DNA from 4 places in the Sphingobacterium sp. Ag1 genome. Region 1 is predicted to be linked to each of the others. Evidence: riboswitches for the same ligand, from Rfam matches in the RefSeq annotation. Region 1 holds a riboswitch; each other region holds the start of a gene.
The links. A riboswitch is a leader RNA that binds a small molecule or an ion and turns the genes downstream of it on or off. The one in region 1 is predicted to bind thiamine pyrophosphate.
Positions count from the first base shown of each region.

Region 2: another riboswitch for thiamine pyrophosphate. It lies ahead of AAW12_RS16830 (TonB-dependent receptor); the one in region 1 lies ahead of pnuC (nicotinamide riboside transporter PnuC).
Region 3: another riboswitch for thiamine pyrophosphate. It lies ahead of thiM (hydroxyethylthiazole kinase); the one in region 1 lies ahead of pnuC (nicotinamide riboside transporter PnuC).
Region 4: another riboswitch for thiamine pyrophosphate. It lies ahead of thiS (sulfur carrier protein ThiS); the one in region 1 lies ahead of pnuC (nicotinamide riboside transporter PnuC).

Region 1 covers NZ_LBGU01000044.1:271,945-275,122, forward strand. The annotation lists gene AAW12_RS21940 (malate:quinone oxidoreductase) at 396-1,895, shown strand; TPP riboswitch at 1,910-2,054, shown strand; gene pnuC (nicotinamide riboside transporter PnuC) at 2,110-2,727, shown strand; gene AAW12_RS21950 (hypothetical protein) at 2,714-3,178, shown strand, end outside.
Region 2 covers NZ_LBGU01000042.1:181,705-184,882, forward strand. The annotation lists gene AAW12_RS16830 (TonB-dependent receptor) at 1-1,237, opposite strand, end outside; TPP riboswitch at 1,292-1,417, opposite strand; gene AAW12_RS16840 (amidohydrolase family protein) at 1,645-2,820, shown strand; gene AAW12_RS16845 (acylphosphatase) at 2,939-3,178, shown strand, end outside.
Region 3 covers NZ_LBGU01000043.1:773,993-777,170, reverse strand. The annotation lists gene AAW12_RS20545 (hypothetical protein) at 1-716, shown strand, start outside; gene AAW12_RS20540 (VanW family protein) at 857-1,699, shown strand; TPP riboswitch at 1,763-1,855, shown strand; gene thiM (hydroxyethylthiazole kinase) at 1,935-2,738, shown strand; gene thiE (thiamine phosphate synthase) at 2,728-3,178, shown strand, end outside.
Region 4 covers NZ_LBGU01000031.1:43,089-46,266, reverse strand. The annotation lists gene AAW12_RS07345 (alpha-L-rhamnosidase) at 1-1,261, opposite strand, end outside; TPP riboswitch at 1,422-1,517, shown strand; gene thiS (sulfur carrier protein ThiS) at 1,577-1,783, shown strand; gene thiC (phosphomethylpyrimidine synthase ThiC) at 1,829-3,178, shown strand, end outside.

The sequences.
Region 1 (3,178 bases):
TCGTTTCCGTTTGGTTTATCTTGGTTATGCCACAGTGCCTGTGTTTTACCGATGCCGTCGTATGAGCGAATACATGATCTTTTTTTAGCTACTGTATACGCTATTGCCCGTCGATGTTCTGCAAAAATGTTAAAACTATATTATAACACAAAATCTTTCGATAAATAACGGGTTAAAATAGAAAAACATTGTGTGCTGACCTGGTGTTTATCTTGGAGTAGGGGAGTGTTTTTAATAAACAATTTTAGAATTTTACGGTAAGCGATCGCTCACTTAGGATTATTTTAATAAATCAATGGTATTTTTGAATAAGTGGTTCTAAAAAGTACAGTTTTTTGACAAAAGACTTGGACGTTTACCAAAAACTATATTAAATTTGCATCAATCACAAAAACATGAGCAAAAAATCAAATAAAGAAGTTGACGTTGTTCTAATCGGCGCCGGTATTATGAGTGCTACTTTGGGTACTCTAATCAATGAATTAAGCCCAGACATTAATATTGAAATTCTTGAGCGTTTGGATGTTGTGGCTGCTGAAAGTTCTGACGCATGGAATAATGCTGGCACGGGTCACTCTGCTTTATGCGAGTTGAATTATACCCCCGAACAGAAAGATGGTTCTGTCAAGATTGATAAAGCAGTGAAAATTGCCGAGCAATTTGAAGTGTCTAAGCAATTCTGGTCCTATCTTGTTGATAAAGGCATTATTGCACAACCTGAAAATTTTATCCGTAGCATTCCACACATGAGTGCGGTTTTTGGTGAAAAAGACGCTAAATTTCTAAAAACAAGATGGGAAACGTTGACGACCCAAAATTTGTTTAAGGGAATGGAGTATACGGAAGATACAACATTATTGAAATCATGGATTCCATTAATGATGGAAGGACGTGCGGCAGACGAAAAAATCGCTGCAACAAAAATGGATCTCGGTACGGATGTGAACTTTGGTTCATTGACGCGTGATTTGATCGCAAATCTTGAAAATAAAGAAAATATTTCGATTTCCTTAAACCACGAAGTAATTGACATCGATCGTGAAGACGATGGTCGTTGGGAAGTGGAAGTCAAAGATTTAAAGACAGGAAAGAAGAGAGAAATCAAAGCAAAATTTGTATTCATTGGTGCCGGTGGTCACTCCTTGTTATTGTTGGAAAAATCCGGCATACCAGAAGCAAAAGGTTATGGTGGATTCCCGGTGGGAGGCCAATGGCTACGTTGTGTGAATGAAGAGATCATTAATACACACCATGCGAAAGTATATGGTAAAGCTTCTGTCGGTGCGCCGCCAATGTCGGTACCGCACTTGGATACACGTTATATTGATGGCAAGCAAGCCTTATTGTTTGGACCTTATGCAGGCTTCTCAACGAAGTTCTTAAAACAGGGGTCTTACTTCGATTTACCGGCTTCTATCAAATTGTCTAATATCCGTCCGATGTTATCAGCCGGACTTGATAATTTACCTTTGACGAAGTATCTTATTACTGAAGTCATGAAGTCACCTAAAGATAAACTGGAGTCCTTAAAACAATTTATGCCTACAGCTAAATTGGAAGATTGGGTCATTGAAAAAGCAGGGCAACGTGTTCAGGTCATCAAAAAAGATGAAAAGAAAGGTGGAATTTTGGAATTCGGTACAGAGGTAGTGTCTAGTGCCGATGGTTCTATTGCTGCGCTATTAGGAGCGTCTCCTGGGGCTTCCACTTCTGTTGCTATTATGATCAGCCTGTTGAAGAAATGTTTTCCTGAACGTGCCAAATCAGATGAATACCGTAAAAAACTACGTGAGATGATTCCTTCGCATGGGAAATCATTGAACGACGATGCGCAACTTTGTAAAGAAACGCGTACGCGTACGCACAAAGCGTTGAAATTGATTGCTATAGAATAATCAATTCGACCGAAAATATACTTATGGGGTGCTTGGAATGACCGTGGTCATTCTCGGCTGAGATTATACCCAATAGAAGCGATTGTACCTCCTTGTACAATCGCTTTTATATACCTGATCCAGGTAATGCTGGCGTAGGGATTTAATTTCAATCAAAATAGCCGTTTCTCTCCCATAGGTTTATTATGAATGACACGAAATAATAAACAAGGCGATGACTTCTGAAACAATTCTCGAAGCTTTTATAAAACAGATTCAACAGGCCACCATTGCGGAATGGCTAGGGGTATCCTTTGGTGTTTTACAAGTTTGGTTTTCCCGGCAAAATAAATCCATCAATTACATTTTTGGGATTATTGGGATCTTAATTTCTGTATACGTATTATTCCATGCGAAACTATATGCCGAAATATTGCTACATCTCTATTATTTGATCATGAGCATCTATGGCTGGATCTATTGGAAATATAGTCGTGACGTAGCTACGCCCATAACACACTGTGAGCCGAAAGAATGGTGGATAGTCGGGGGAATTTGTGCCGCCGGTTTTCTCTTGTTTTATTTCGGATTGGTACACTTAACAGATTCTGATGTACCGCTTTGGGATTCTGCAGTTTCCTGTACAGCTTGGGCAGGGATGTGGTTATTGGCAAAGCGGAAGATAGAAAACTGGATATTGTTGAATATCAGTAATCTGATGGCAATTCCTTTACTGATCCATAAAGGGCTGTTTCTTTATTCGGGCTTGACGTTATTTTTATTTGTTATGGCATTTAGTGGGTATTTTAATTGGAGGAGAATAATACGTGAAGAAAGATATGCAATTCAATAGCGAAGATATCGCTATACTGAAAGATAATCAGGCAAAAGGAATTCAGCAGAAAACGTTGTCAGATGGACAATTGCAGCTGATTTACCGTCGGAAGTGGTTTAAGATTTGGGTTCCCCGTGCATTAGGTGGATTGGGGTTAAGTGTACCTGAAGGACTCAGTTTATTGGCTGAGCTGGCTTATTGGGATGGGGGATTAGCCTGGACAGTCACGTTATGTTCAGGAGCAAATCTCTTTGTCGGTTTTATTGATCCCCTTATAGGAAATCAAATTTTCGAAACGGATCGGGTTTGTTTCGGGGGTAGTGGACAGGCATCTGGTACTGCTACGCGTGAAGGGGACCACTATCGACTCCGTGGTTTCTGGAGATACGCTACCGGAGCACCGCATTTAACCCACTTCACATTAAATGCCGCAATTCAGGAGGCGGGAAAACCCGTATTGGATGAAAAG
Region 2 (3,178 bases), on a different contig from region 1:
GTTTATCTCCCGGTCTCATTTCTTCATAGTAACCATAACCTCTTGTATAGTGTAAGGCTGTATTGAGCGTCAATTTGTCGTTCAGTATATTGGTATAATGAAGTTGATGATGTTTCTGCGTATAATTATCTGTTTGATTTTTATACGTGTATAGGTTATAATTCCGGCCAGCGTTCATGAAACGATCCTTCTCGGCACCGGAAATTTCGAGTGCATTATCAGCATAATCATCCATGCGCGACCGATCTCCTGTAATCAATGGTTCAGGAACGCCATTCCAGGCTTGATAGGTCTTTTCTTTTCCCCAGAATACAATTCCTTTTAAAATATGTTTTTTGCCATAATAGCCTCCGTCCACATAGAAAGATTGTAAGTCTGAACTACCTCTTTCGATGTAACCATCGCTACTTATTCGAGATAATCTGGCATTGAAGGCAAATTTGTCGTCAATTAGTCCGGTACCAACTTTGACCGTATTTTTCCAAGTATTATAAGAGCCAAATGAATTGTTGAGTTCTGCGTAAGGGGTTTCTACTAGAGTATTGGACTGAATATTCAATGAGGCTCCAAATGATCCGGCACCATTCGTCGAGGTCCCAATACCACGCTGAACTTGGATGCTCTCGGTAGAAGAGGCAAAGTCGGGAAGGTTTACAAAAAAGGAACCCATGCTCTCCGCATCATTTAGGGGGATTCCATTGAGTGTTACGTTGATTCGTTGATTGTCGGATCCCCTGATCGTCATTCCTGTATAACCTATGCCCGCACCGGCATCGGAATTCACCTGCACGGATGGGGTCTGATTTAGAAGAAATGGGATATCCTGGCCGAGGTTGTTACGTGTTATTTCTTCTTTGGAGATATTTTTAAAGGTTGTTGGGGCATTCCTTTTGGCACGGGTAGATTGAACAAGCACTTCTTCCATTTGAATGGTATTCGGTTCTAATGCTACGGTGAGCTCCAAATTGTCTTTAACATCCACATTTCGGCTCCATGTTTTATATCCAAGAGAAGATACCTGAATCTGGTGTTTACCTGTATTGATACGGTATAGTTTGATCAGTCCATTTGTGTCCGATTGGCCAGCGAAGGATGCTTGTCCATCTATGGATATGGAAACATACTGCAAAGGGGTCTGATTGGTATTGTCTACAGCTTTAATTGTCAGATTTTGTTGCGCAATGGCAATTTGGCTTGAAATAGTAGCTAAGGAGCTACAAATCAAAAATTTGATCATGGTAATGTATTTTGTTTGAGTTAAACAAATCATAGCAAGGGGTTACTATGACCGCACTATTTAACTAACCTCTCCCTACGCCAGCATTATCTGGATCAGGTGTACAGAATTTAATCTGTTGGGTATAATCTCAGCCTTTATTTGTGTTCCTGACAAAACAAGGCACCCCTATTCGATGCTGCGAATATATAAATTTAAAATTGAAATGAAGTATAAAGAAGTAATTTATGACAAATACAAAAGAGGGTATTTATGCTATTATTTCTTTTTGGTTAAAATTTTGTGCAAATTGTTGTTTTTGGTATTTATTGTTCTTTTTAGGTACCTTGGCATGAATTTTTCTACTAGGGTATGTATTCATACAGGTCAAAAATTTTTAGTTACTAAATTGATAGTGAGGAGATAAAATGTTAAAGTATTTAAGCGCTAATTATATTCTGCCGATTACTTCAATGCCAATAAAAGATGGCATTGTTTCGGTGGATGAGGAGGGGGTAATTCAAGGTATCTATGACCCAACTTCATTTACACCTTCAGATAAAGCGAAGGTTGAGAAATATGAAGGAGTGATAATTCCAGGTTTTATCAATGCACATTGCCACATTGAATTGTCGCATATGAAAGGTATTGTTCCTAAAGGTACAGGGCTTCCGAGCTTTCTCAGTAAGGTGATGACAACGCGGTCGGCGTCGATGAAAAAAATAGACGAGGCTATGGCAAAAGCCGATCGAGAGATGTACGAAAATGGTATTGTCGCAGTCGGAGATCATGCCAACACCGATAATTCCTCAAAATTGAAAGAAGATTCACAGCTCCTATATCACACCTTTGTGGAGGTACTCGGAATTGAACCTGAAGAAGCGGACTTTAAGTTAAAGGAGGCTAAATCGTTGACGCAGGAGTTTAGGAATGGGCATGTATCCATTACGCCGCACGCGCCCTATTCTTGTTCGAAGGTCCTTTTCAAAAAATTCAAGAAGATGGTTCCGGAAACAAATATTATCAGTATTCACAATCAAGAAAGTGAAGAGGAGAATAAATTGTTCCGTTATAAAATGGGAGAGTTCTTGGACTTTTATAAAAGTATAGGGAAAAACGCCGATGCGATTAAGGCACAGGCAAGAAACTCGATTCAGTCTTATCTTCCTTATTTACCTTACCCCAATAAATTATTGTTGGTTCATAATACCTATACCTCGCTGAAAGATCTGGATTTTGTAGAGCGCATGGATCGTGATGTGATGTGGTGTCTTTGTCCAAAGGCCAATCTTTATATTGAAGGAACATTACCAAAGGTTCAGAATTTTATGAATGCCGGACAGCGTTTAGTAATCGGAACGGACAGTTTAGCTTCAAACGACACATTGTCTATTTTGGAGGAGCTAAAGGTATTGCATGCGCACTTTGAAGATCTCGATTTCTTGCAGACCATTCAATGGGCTACAATCAATGGCGCTATCGCGTTGAACATTGAGGATGAATTTGGGTCACTCGAAGTGGGTAAAAAACCAGGGATTGTGTTGTTGCAAGGGATGGAACACATGCGCCTAAATGAAGATGTTAAGGTAAAACGTTTAGCGTAGTATTTAATTCCCTAAAACTTCTGTACTTTTGCTCTTATTGAATCGTCCATGGCTGTAATAACGAAACTATAGTCATGGTAAGTTCCATCTGACCGATGGAAGAAAAAATAAGTTACAGATGAAACATTTGAATATTTCAATAAGAGGTAAAGTACAAGGAGTCTTTTTTAGATTGACAACCAAGGCGGTTGCGGATCAGGTCGGTGTTAGGGGCTTTGTTGTCAATTTAAAAGATGGTTCTGTTTATATCGAGGGCGAGGGCGATGATTTTGCACTGGATTCATTGTTGGAGTTCTGCCAAGAAGGGCCCGAGGGAGCAATTGTTGAAAGTGTTGAGGTAAAGGAAGGCGAAATGAAG
Region 3 (3,178 bases), on a different contig from region 1:
ATACAGCTCTCCCTCTTTACTACAGTCAGCGTAAAAATCAATGTGACGGCACGTACGTCATGCAGCAGTTTTCCGATGAAAATGAGGTGGAAACTGGAGCAATTGTGACGACTGTATATGAAGAAGGCAAAGAGCTCACATCCAACAATCTTTCCGGCGGAAATAATTATTTCAGCAAAAGATGCTATAATCAATTCGGACTTATCGACTCCATACAGTACCTTCAAAACAGCAAATGGAGCAACAGCACCATTTACCGTTATCTCCCAAACGCCATTGTTTCCTACGATCCAACATTACAAACAGCGACAATAGACCACTTGAACAGCAAACTCCAGGTTGTAAAAAGTGAATCCATTCATTTTTTATACCAGCGGATAGATTGGACCATTTACAGTTATGACAAACAGAATCGCATTAACGAAGAGGTGTCGGGCAGAAATGATCAAAGGGAAAGTCGGGTCCGTTATGCGTATAGCGATCCGAAAACAAGTGATTATATACTACGCCAAACCTTCGACCAAAATGACCAACTCACAGCGGAAATCAAGCGATCCTACCGGGCCAACGAAACAGTTGATGAATTCTACTTCAAGGGAGTATTGCAACAAAAATCAATTGTAAAAGATTTGGGAAACTGTACGTATGAAAACTGGAACTATAACGGGCATGGGAAGCTCACGGGCAAATACGTACAAACAAGAAAACCGCAATAGACATAGACCGAAAAGACAGTATACACCCGATGGAACAAAAGTTCTACCTCCTTATACAGTAAAAACGCAGGACAAAATCAAAAAAAGCGGCAAAAGATAGATTTCTGCATTAATTTTGATAGCGATAAATAAACATCGTATTGAAAAAAAGAAAACTGATCAGTCAACAGCACCCCATACTCTATTTTTTTGCAGTATGGGTAAGAAGAATGCAGCGAAAAGCCGTCTGGCTATTTGACGACAAAAAATACAGCACAGTTAAATCAGCTGAAAAACTTCCCTTTCGTATTAAAAAGCATCAGTCTGTATTATTAAAAAAGCTGGGCGAAAATAATATGCAATTGCAGATCAACAAAGTGACCAACCTAAAAATTGCAGCAGCACAGATCAATAGCATTCTGATCAGACCGAAGGAAACCTTTTCATTTTGTAAACTCGTGGGGCTTCCCACCGTAAAGAAAGGGTATCTGCCCGGCATGGAGTTATCCTTCGGTGAAGCAAGGGCGGGTATTGGCGGTGGAATCTGTCAAATATCCAATCTCATCCATTGGCTTGTTATCCATAGTCCACTCACCGTCAGCGAACGTTATCATCACTCCTTCGATCCTTTTCCTGACGATGGTCGTGTTTTGCCATTCGGCAGTGGGGCTACCGTATTTTATAACTACCGTGATTATCAATTCACCAACAACACGCCTTACACCTTCCAGATCAACCTCTGGTTTACAGAGAAATGTTTAGAGGGCGAATTGAGGATCGATCAGGAGCTGGATTTTGCATACCATGTCTTTGAAAAAGAACATCACTTTCTCAAAATAGACAATCAGTTCTTTCGTAAAAATGAGATTTGGCGCGAGAAGTTCTTAAAGTTTCAGGGTGGAAAGATTTTAGAAACAGAACTTTTAACCAAAAATTTCGCCCGAGTCACCTACGTCCCTACCCTGTATACTGAAATTAGTGCCGATCAAAATACGACCGATTAATTCAGCGAGCGAAGTGATCGAAAAATGATAAATATGAAAAGTCCACTTTTTTGTTTAAGTTTGGTATGGCTTTGGGGGTATTCTGTATAGAATTGAGATAGTCCCTTTGAACCTGATTCGGTTTATACCGGCGTAGGGAAAAGCAAAAATCCACTGTACAGCATACTCCTTCTGCACAGGCTATCGCTCTTCTTCCCCCCAAGGCCGCACCGTACATCTTAGCACATGTAAAAGAATGGAAGATTCAATTATCAATTTATTAGCGCAGCTGAGGGTTGAAAAACCCCTTGTACACAACATCACAAACTTTGTCGTGATGAACAATACCGCCAACGCACTTTTAGCCCTAGGGGCGTCCCCTGTGATGGTTCACAGTCCTTTAGAAGTACGCGAAGTTGTCGATATTGCGCAAGCTCTTGTCATTAATATCGGCACCTTGAGTGAAGATACAGCCGAAGCTATGCTGGTTGCTACCGAACATGCCAATACCATTGGACGGCCATGGGTACTTGATCCCGTGGGTGCCGGAATATCGGCATTCCGCAATGATTTATTAGCCAATCTACTTGATCTCAAACCAACGGTTATTCGGGGAAATGCATCAGAGATCATGACGCTGTACAATTTCAACCAACCGAACACAAAAGGAGTCGACAGCACGACAGCTAGTAAGGATGCACTCCGATTTGGCCAATTATTGCAAAAACAAACCGGCTCCATTATCTGTATTTCCGGAGAAGTAGACTATATTCTTTCCGAACAATACAGGGTTGAAGTCTTTAATGGCGCCCCTTTAATGACGCAAGTAACAGGACTTGGCTGTAGTGCTACTGCACTTATTGGTGCATTTCTAGGTGTTACAGACCAATATGTTGAAGCAGCTGTTGCCGGCGTGTCCATTTTGAGCTTGGCTGGAGAACTCGCGGCCCAAAAAGCCACTGGCCCGGGTACCCTACAATTGAACCTCTATGATGAGCTCTATCAGCTCAATGCAGAACGTCTAAAATCAAAGCTCAAGATCAAATGTTATGCGCATTAATCCGCTTTTTCCCTACCCTTTATATTTGGTAATTTCTGAGCGGGACTGTTATCCTCAACATTGGCTCAATGTCGCCGAAGAAGCCATCATTGGTGGAGTCGATCTTATTCAATTACGCGAAAAAGCTGACGATCCGGCCACATTTTTGGATAAAGCCATCCGTTTGAAAAAACTGACCGATCATTACGGTATTCCGCTCGTGATCAATGATGCCGTAGCAATCGCTGCAAAAATCGAGGCATGGGGAATACATGTGGGGCAAAATGATGTGCAGCCGCTCGCTATTCGCGAAAAATATGGTGACAAATTAACCATAGGCTGGTCCATAGAAGCTGTTCAACAGCTAGAAAGTCAACAAATGTGCGCTGTCGACCACCTTGGTGTAAGCCCCATTTTTTCAACGAGAACAAAAGTGGATACGGTAACCGAATGGGGAATTT
Region 4 (3,178 bases), on a different contig from region 1:
CATCATTACGACCGCTTAAGGTCAGAATGTCCGTTTGAAAGGGTTCCTTTTCCTTATCGCCCCGATAATAAACATCGATATTGGACAGGTCAAGACGCCCATCTGCCGACAATCGTTCACCATGCTTGATACGTAGCATAGTCCCTGCAGCTCCTTTGACTTTAACTTTTGTAATCCCAGCCATATTTTGGCCCATATCGAAAACATAAGTACGTTGGTCTATCTTTGTCACTGATTTGGGCTTATAGGACTTCACGAGCCGAATCGGTACCATCTGTTGGGAAACGATATGTGCAGATGGCGCATTTCTATACTGAACAGCCTGCCAAGTTGAATCATCATATTTAGGTTTGTCCCAGTTGGGTATTTCCAGTCTTGCATCATAATGCTCACCAGTGTAAATATTATTATAATTAATTGGTCCCGAAGCTGTTTTCCACTGCTTATCTGAAACAATAGTTTCTACTGTACCATCTGTATAAACGATTTTCAGCTCTAAACAGAATGTTGGTCGGGCCCGCCACGGTGCTTTATCAAAGTTCCAAACCGCTAGTGGTTGGTGATTATACCAGCCATTCCCCAAAACAACGCCAATAGCGTTCTCTCCTTGTTGGAGCTGCCGGGTTACGTCCGTCACGACATATAATGTACGCCGGTCGAATCGAGTATACATTGGATCCAGGCGATGGTCTCCTACGCGTTGACCATTCATGGAAAGCTCATATAGCCCTGCAGTGGCAATATACGCGCGCGCAGACTTTATCGGCTTATTTATCTTAAATTCTGTTCTAAAATAAGGCGCTTCTCGCGCATGAATATCCTTATTGTCGCTAATCCATTTTCCTTTCCAAAGGTCCATTCCCATCATTCCAGTTTCGAACGATGCTATTTTAGAACTTGTTGATATACCATCCTTATCCCAGACCTTAACCTTCCAGAAATACGTGGTCTGTGGCTTTAACTGTACGCCGTTATAGGGCACTAACATGGACGAGCTGAGCTGTTTGCCACTATCCCAGCTATTTTTCGTCTCCTTCAGTAGTGCCAGCGAATCTTGCCCTAAAAGGATCTGATAAGCCTGTTGTACCGCACCTTTACGTTGGTCCTCAAGGCGCCAGCTAAGTCTCGGCTGGGTTGCGTCGATACCCAATGGATTGACCAGATGTTCGCACGTCAACTGTACGGCGATGCAGTTGCTTCTAGGTTGGGCATAAGTGTTGTTCGCTATACACAACAGTATTGTTAATAAAATCCTACGCATGAAAAGGTACTATTCTTGGTGGTTGTTAAATTGTTTTAGCTGATTTAAAAATCTAATATATCAAATATTTTCCACATAGTGACCTGTCCTTTCCTGCACGATATACCTCAGACAGCAAAATAAATTTCTTGCAACTTTCATAAAAATAACCTTATATTAGTCGCAACTTTAGGGGTGTCTGCTCATGCAGGCTGAGATTTTACCCTTAGAACCTGATCCGGATCATACTGGCGTAGGGAAAAGTGAGCTGTCTACAAGGTGCATTGCTGCGCCTTTGTGCAGCCATTCCTAAAGTTTTACCAAAAAAATTAAGGAATGGAACTTACAATAAACCATCAAATTCGATTTTTCGATCCCGCACTTACTTCACTTGAAGGCTTGTTACTTTTGGAATTATCTGGCAAAACCCAGGGTGTGGCTGTAGCCATCAACAACCAAGTCATCCCCAAAAAGGACTGGGCTACGACGACAGTTAAGCCTTATGATCAGATTATCTTAATCACCGCATCTCAGGGCGGATAGCCTTTCAAAAAAATCAACCGAGTAATTCACCACAATACAGAAAAAATGACAGCTGAAACAATTACGCAATCCCCCTTTCCAAATGCAAAGAAAATTTTTGTAGCCGGAAAACTATTTCCTATTCAAGTCGCTATGCGTCAAATCTCCTTGAGCCCAACCAAATTAACGAATGGACAGATCGAAATTAATCCGCCGGTAACAATCTATGATACTTCTGGCCCCTACACGGATGACACCGTCCAGATCGATATCCGAAAGGGGCTCCCACGCCTTCGCGAACAGTGGATTTTGGATCGTCAGGACGTCATACAATTGACTGGCATCAGCTCTGAATATGGACAGAAACGACTTTCTGATCCAACGTTGGACGAACTCCGATTTGCCTATAGCCACAAACCGAAAGTAGCCTCTGCCGGCAAGAATGTCACCCAATTACATTATGCAAAGCAAGGCATCATTACCCCGGAAATGGAGTATGTTGCTATCCGGGAAAACCAACGTATTGAGCAGTTGGAAGCTAGTACCCCTGGAATGGATCATCAGCATCGGGGGCAAAATTTTGGAGCCCGAACTCCCAACAAGGCTATTACGCCCGAATTTGTCCGTGAAGAAATCGCCGCTGGAAGAGCAATCATACCCAATAATATTAATCACCCTGAAAGTGAACCTATGATTATCGGACGCAACTTTCTTGTTAAAATCAATGCCAATATTGGCAACAGCGCCGTAAGTTCAAGCATAGAGGAAGAAGTTGAGAAAGCGGTATGGGCCTGTCGTTGGGGGGCTGATACCATCATGGATCTATCCACTGGCAAAAATATTCACGAAACCCGCGAATGGATTATCCGTAACTCGCCAGTCCCAATCGGTACAGTACCGATCTATCAGGCGCTCGAAAAAGTAAAGGGGGTGGCCGAGGATTTAACCTGGGAAATATTCAAAGATACCTTGATTGAACAGGCCGAACAGGGTGTTTCGTACTTTACCATACACGCCGGCGTATTGCTTCGTTATATCCATCTCACGGCATCCCGAGTTACTGGAATTGTCTCCAGAGGCGGCTCTATCATGGCCAAATGGTGTCTTTTTCATCACAAAGAAAATTTTCTCTATACCCATTTTGAGGAAATATGCGAAATTATGAAACAATATGATGTGGCTTTTTCACTTGGCGACGGTCTTCGCCCCGGAGCTATTGCAGATGCAAACGATGCAGCTCAATTTGCGGAGCTCGAAACCTTGGGCGAACTCACCAAAATCGCCTGGAAACATGATGTTCAGGTGATGATCGAAGGGCCGGGCCATGTCCCTATGCAATTGATCAAAGAGAATATGGATAAGCAATTGGCCTGTTGCGACGAAGCGCCGTTTTATACCTTAGGTCCCTTAACAACA